Methylomagnum ishizawai: one gene and its partner. The main gene of each other region encodes a partner of the protein of the gene in region 2 in a complex. Links are inferred from orthologs where the notes say so. Each region holds a gene or a part of one and is shown on either strand. Other genes may lie near its edges.

Region 1 (3,193 bases), 3.2 Mb from region 2 along the record:
CGAGGACAAGGTGTTGAGCGCCCGCGAACGCGCCCTGGCCTTCGAGAAAGCCCTGTACGACGAATTGTTGGAGCAACTCGGCACCCGCTTGGAGGCGCTGCGGGAATGCGCGGCGGGCCTGGCGGAATTGGACGTGCTGGCGAATCTGGCGGAACGGGCCGACGCCTTGGGCTTTTGCAAACCAACGATGAGCGCGGAACCGGGGCTGCGGGTGGTGGCCGGACGTCATCCGGTGGTGGAAAGCGTGCTGGACGCGCCGTTCGTGCCGAACGATCTGGAGTTATCACCCGAGCGTCGGATGCTCATCATCACCGGGCCCAATATGGGAGGCAAAAGCACGGCCATGCGGCAAGCCGCGCTGATCGTGCTGATGGCCCACATCGGCAGCTACGTCCCCGCCGAAAGCGCCATCATCGGCCCCTTCGACCGCATCTTCACCCGCATCGGCGCCTCCGACGACCTCGCCAGCGGGCGCTCGACCTTCATGGTGGAGATGACCGAAACCGCCCATATCCTGCACCACGCCACGCCCGCCAGTTTGGTACTGATGGACGAAATCGGCCGCGGCACCAGCACCTTCGACGGGCTGTCGCTGGCCTGGGCCGCCGCCGAGCATCTGGCGCGGGAAATCAAGGCGTTCACCCTGTTCGCCACCCATTATTTCGAGCTGATCGCCCTGCCCGACGAATGCCCGGCGGTCTATAACATCCACCTCGACGCGGTGGAGCATAAGGACGGCGTGGTGTTCCTGCACGCGGTCAAGGACGGCCCCGCCAACCAGAGCTATGGGCTGCAAGTGGCGGCGCTGGCCGGGGTGCCGAAGACGGTGGTGAAGAAGGCGCGGGAGAAACTGGCCGCGCTGGAACAGCACGCCCAGGCCGAGAAGCCCAAGGCCAAGGGCCGCGACTCCCGGCAAATGGACCTGTTCGCCGAAGCCGCGCCGCATCCGGCGCTGGAAAGGCTGAAGGAGATCGAACCGGACGAACTCAGCCCCAAGCAGGCTTTGGAGGTGTTGTTCGCGTTGAAGCAGCTGGCGGAGGGATAACACCCGTCGCCCACAAACGCGAACGGGGCGGATAGGCCAAGCCTATCCGCCCCGTCCGTTATCCGGGAAACCGCCGCCGGTTATTTCTTGGCGGCGGCCTGCGGTTCTGGCGGGTCCGCCGCCTGCTGCTCCATGATCTTGGCCAACTGCGCCGCCGGTACATACCCCGGCAGGATATCGCCCTTCTCGGTCACGATCATCGGCGTGCCGTTGGCTCCGAAGGCATTGCCCAGGGCCAGCTGCTCATCCACCGGGTTGTCGCAGTCCTTACGCTCGGGGGTGTCGCCCTTCTTGGCCTTGGTGAAGGCGGCGTTGCGGTCCTTGGCGCACCACACCGATACCGCCTTGAAATAGGAATCGGTGTTGGGGCCGCTGCGCGGGAAGAACAGGTAGCGGATTTCGATGCCCTGGGCGAGGTATTGGTCGATCTCGGAATGCAGCTTCCGGCAATAGCCGCAGTCGATATCGGTGAAGACATAGGCCACATGCTTGGTGGTCTTGGGCTTGAACACGATCATCTGGCCCACGCCCATCTTGTCCAGCGAACTGAGCCGCGCCCCGGCCAGCTTGGCCTCGGTCAAATCCTTGCGGTCCTTGACATCGACCATCGAGCCTTGGATCAGATAGCGCCCATCCTCCGACACATAGAACAGCTTCGCCCCCATCATCACTTCGTACAGGCCCGGTATCGGCGAAGGCTGGACCGAATCCGGCTTGAGCGTGGGCAGGTTCTGTTTCAATGCCTCCTCGACCGCCTTGGCATCGGCCTGGGCCGCGCCGGACAACATCCATCCCAACCCCAGCAAGGCGGCGCTTATGATTCTCTTCATGGCAACTCCAAACAATTAGGAAAACCCGGTCAGTTAAACAGGCGCTCAATATCGAGGAAGAACGCCAATACCATCAAGCACAGCAAGATGAACATCCCGACCTGCTGGCAATACGCCAAGGTCCGGTCGGATACCGGGCTGCCCTTGACCCCTTCGATCAAATAGAACAGGAGATGCCCGCCGTCCAGCACCGGGATCGGCAACAGGTTCAACACCCCGAGGCTGATGCTGACGATGGCGAGGAATTTCAGGAATTGGCCGAAGCCGACGCTGGCCGATTGCCCGGCGTACTGGGCGATGCTGATGGGACCGCTGAGGTTGTCGACCTTGGCCTTGCCGACCACCATGCGTCCGATCATCTTCAAGGTCAAGGCGGCGTAGCCATAGGTCTTGTCGATGGCCGCGCCCAGGGCCGGGAACAAGCCGAGCCGGTATTCGGCCCGCAACGACTGTTCCATGTCCTCCGGCATCCTGACCGCCGCGCCGATCCGGCCCACCCGGCCTTCGGGGGAATCCACGCCTTTGGGTTTGATGCCGAGATCGAGGCGGACGCCGCCGCGCTCGACGACGGTGCGGATCGCCACATCCGGGTGGGTGCGGACGAATTCGACCCATTCCTTCCAGGTCTTGATCGCCGTGCCGTCGGCGCTGACGATCAAGTCGCCGGGCTTGAGTTGGCCGGCTTCGGCGGCGCTGCCGGGTTCGACCCGGTCGATGACCGGCGGCAAGGCGGGTTCGTGGGGGCGGAAGCCGAGTTTCTGATAAAGCTGCTCGGGTTCCTGCGCCACCTCCTGGGGAATCCTCAACACCAGGACGCGGGCGGCCCCGTCCGCGCCCTTGACCTCGACCTGGATCGGCTCCTCCTCGACGGCGGTTTCGACCACGGCGGCGAGGGCGACATTCCAGGTCGGGGTGGGATCGCCCTTCACCGCGACGATTTCATCGCCTTCGCGGAACCCGGCCTGTCCGGCCAGGGTTTCCGCCGCCACCGGACCCAGCACCGGCCTGAGGCCGGTCTCGCCCAGCATGAACACGCCCCAGTAGATCAGGACCGCCAACAGCAGGTTGAACACCGGCCCCGCCACCACGATGCCCGCCCGCTTCCATAGGGGTTGGCGGTTGAAGGCGAAGGGCAGGTCTTCGGGAGCGACCGCGCCCTCGCGTTCGTCGATCATCTTGACATATCCGCCCAAAGGCAGGGCGCAGACCACGAATTCGGTGTCGTCCGGGGATTTTTGGTAGGCCCACAGCGGCTTGCCGAAGCCCAACGAAAACCGGGTGACCTTGACGCCGAGGCGGCGGGCTGCCCAGAAATGGC
Region 2 (3,371 bases):
TGGGATAATCGACGGGGTTGTCCTTGAGGAAATTACGGACCTCTTCCGGGTCGTCGATGGCGGCCCCGACGAATTGCAAGCCTTGCGGGCCGAGTTCCTGCTGCAAGCGCGAGAACTCCGGCATTTCCTCCCGGCATGGCGGGCACCAAGTGGCCCAGAAGTTGAGGACCACCACCTTGCCGCGCCATTCGGCCAAGGCGTGCGGCGTGCCCGCGAGATCGTGCAGCGGCGGTTCGAGGATGGGTTCCGTGGGGGACGCCAGCCAGTGTTGGGTGGCGATACCGGCCAGCAAGGCGGCGACCGCGATCAATGGATACAACACTTTGCCGGTCATCAGCGCACCACCTTCCGCACATGCTCCACGAAGTTCTCGGCGTCCATATAGCCCACCACCCGGAACGCCTTGCGCTCCTCCTGATCCGGCCCGAAGAACAAGGTGGCCGGCGGTCCCACCAAGCCGAAGCGCTTGAGCAGGGCCGTGTCGTCCTCGGTGTTGTCGGTGACATCGGCTTGCAATAGGACCACATCGGCCAACGCGGCCCGCACCTTGGCATCGGTGAAGGTATAGCGCTCCATCTCCTTGCAGGACACGCACCAATCGGCGTAATAATCCAGCATCGCCCAACGCCCGGCGGCCTGGGCCTTCTGGATTTCGCGGTCGAGTTCGGCCACCGATTTGACCCGCCGGAATTCCAGGGATTGCGGGGCCGCCGTCCCGGTACCGCCCGCCGCGACCGCCTGCAAACCGCGCAAGGGTTGCAAGGGATCGCCCGTGTTGGCGGCCACGCCGATCAAGAGCAGGACGCCATAGGCCAGCATCACGATCCCGACGCCCTTCCACAGCCTGCGCCAACCCGAAGCGGGCTGCGGCAGCGTATCCAGCGCCCCCAGATACATCGCCGGGATAATCAGCAGCAAAGCCCACAGGAACATCGAAGCCGCGGACGGCAGGATACGCGCCAACAACCACACGGCGATACCCAGCAAACCCACACCGAACACGGCTTTCACCGAATTCATCCAGATACCGGCCTTGGGCAGCAGCTTCCCGGCGGAAGCCCCGATGGCCAGCAGCGGCAACCCCATCCCCAGCCCCAGCGCGAACAAGGCGCAAAAACCCAGCACCCAATCGCCGGACTGGCCGATATAGATCAAGGCGCCGGCCAGCGGGGCCGCGACACACGGCCCGACGATCAAGGCCGAGAGCGCCCCCATCACCGCCGCGCCCGCCAGCGTGCCGCCATGCTGGCGGTTGCTCCAACCGACCACACGGTCCTGGATGAAACCGGGCATTTGCAGGGTGAACAAGCCGAACATCGACAAGGCCAGCACCACGAACACCGCGCTGAAGGCGATGATGACCCTGGGCTCCTGGAACAAGGCTTGCAGATTGCCGCCGAACAGCCCCGCCAACACCCCGAACACCGCATAGGCCAAGGCCGAAGCCAGCACGTAGCTCAGCGACAGGAAGAAAGCGCGGCGGGTGGTCAGATGATGGCCATGGCCGACCACGATGCCGGACAGGATGGGAATCATCGGGAACACGCAAGGCGTGAAAGCCAGCAGCAAGCCCATCCCCAAGAAGCTCGCCACCGTCAGCCACAGCGAATCGTTTTGCAACGAAGAGAAAATCTGGCACTGCTCGGACTGCGGCGCGTCCTCGACGAAACCCGCGGCGGATTTCATCTCGCATTCGCCGGCGGGGGCGGCTCCGGGCGCGGGCGTGGTTTCCGCGCCGGCCTGAACCGTACCGGCGGCGGGCAATGGCAACTCGACCGTCTGGTTCATCGGCGGATAGCACACGCCGCGGTCGGCGCACCCCTGGAACCCGGCCTTCAAGGCCAGTTTGAGCGGTTGGGCCGCGCCGCGCACCAGCGGCAGCGCGAAAGCCACCGTTTTGTGGAACACCTCGACATCGCCGAATTCCTCGTCGTGCTTGGGTTCGCCAGGGGGAATCTGGTAATCGCCCAGCGTGACGCCCGGCGTCCCGGCCAGGGCGAGCTTGAACTTCTCGCGGTAGAGGTAATAGCCGTCGGCGATCTGCCAATGCAGCCACAGGGTATGATCGTCCTTCACCTCGGCGAAGAACCGGAACGCCTGCTCGGCGGGCAATAGTTCATCCTGGCCGGAACCCGTTTTCAGCCCCAAGGCATGGAGCGCCCCGCCCAGCACCGAATTCGACGCCGCCGCGACATTCAACGGCGGTGGCGCGGGCCAATCCAAGCGCAGCGTCCGTTTGAGCGGCGGATAGCACACCCCGGCATCGGCGCAGCCCTGCACGCTCATCTCCAAAGCCAGGGCTTGCGCCCCGCCCTCTTGGCGCGCCACCGGCAGACGGATTTGGGCATGGTGCCGGTAAACCTCCATCTCGCCGAAAATCTCGTCGTGTTTCAGCTTGCCTTCGGGCAACACCGGCTCGCCCAATTGGACCCCTGGGGTCTGGGTGGCGAATTTGAATTTCTTGCGGTAGAGGTGATAGCCCTCGGCGATCTCCCAATCCAACAACACGGCGTCGCCCTCGATCCGGGCCGCGCTCCGGAACGCCTGTTCGGCCGGCAACAGGTCTTTGCCTTCCAGCGCCCAGGCCGCGCCCACGCACCACAGGCACAGCACAAAAAAGCCGCCCCAGGCTCCCAGGCGGCGGATGGACGGCGGGTTCGAGATCATGGTTCTTCGGGAGGATGTAGGCATGTGCTGATCCAGTGCAGATAGGGAGCCGAGCCACGCGCCACGGGCAGGGCGACGATCTCGGGGACATCGTAGGGATGGCGGGATTGGATGAAAGTTTCCAAGGCCGGATAGAGCGCGGCTTCGGTCTTGATCACAAGGAGGTGTTCGGAGGCCCGCTCGGTCTTGCCTTCCCAGGTGTAGACCGAAACCAGGCCGGGCAGGATATTGACGCAGGCCGCGAGCCGCTCGGCGACCAGGGCGTCGGCCAACGTCCCGGCGCTATCGGCGTCGGGGCAGGTGCAGAAAACTAGACAGTATGCGGTGGACATGGCAAAAAGTCCTGGGTTTTCCCGAATTTTACCGTATGAGGATGGGATGGACATTAGACAATGGTTATTGGCCGCCGTGGTGGCCCTGCCGCTCCTGGAGCTTTACCTTCTAATCAAGCTGTTCGGGGCGCTGGGCTTCGTCGCGACCCTGGCCCTGCTGCTGGGCGCGGCCGGCCTGGGAATGTCGCTGTTGCGCTCGCAGGGCTTATCGACCTGGATGAACGTGCAACGCGCCCTGGCGCGGGGCGAAACCCCGGCCCTGGAAATGTTGGAAAGCGGGCTGGTGGCCCTGGGCGGCTTGCTCTTGGTGATACCGGGATTCCTGAGCGATATCCTGGGACTGGCCTGTTTGATTCCGGCGAGCCGGAAAAA

Evidence for each region.
Region 1: the proteins of dsbD (region 2) and K5658_RS19275 are in contact, whole or in part, in a crystal structure (PDB 1JZD), measured with the Escherichia coli proteins. The link is inferred for Methylomagnum ishizawai from one-to-one orthologs.

What each region holds. Positions count from the first base shown.
Region 1 is NZ_AP019783.1:4,276,279-4,279,471, forward strand. What follows is about bases 1-2,881. They hold K5658_RS19275 (DsbC family protein), read right to left. Parts: upstream 1,876-2,881; coding sequence 1,126-1,875; downstream 1-1,125. Other genes in these bases: mutS (DNA mismatch repair protein MutS), read left to right, coding at 1-1,045; rseP (RIP metalloprotease RseP), read right to left, coding at 1,905-2,881. In the rest of the region: more of rseP, read right to left, coding at 2,882-3,193. UniProt on the Escherichia coli protein: Acts as a disulfide isomerase, interacting with incorrectly folded proteins to correct non-native disulfide bonds.
Region 2 is NZ_AP019783.1:1,058,728-1,062,098, reverse strand. What follows is about bases 1-3,059. They hold dsbD (protein-disulfide reductase DsbD), read right to left. Parts: upstream 2,668-3,059; coding sequence 334-2,667; downstream 1-333. Other genes in these bases: K5658_RS04890 (FxsA family protein), read left to right, coding at 3,046-3,059; cutA (divalent-cation tolerance protein CutA), read right to left, coding at 2,664-2,999; K5658_RS04905 (TlpA family protein disulfide reductase), read right to left, coding at 1-334. In the rest of the region: more of K5658_RS04890, read left to right, coding at 3,060-3,371. UniProt on the Escherichia coli protein: Required to facilitate the formation of correct disulfide bonds in some periplasmic proteins and for the assembly of the periplasmic c-type cytochromes.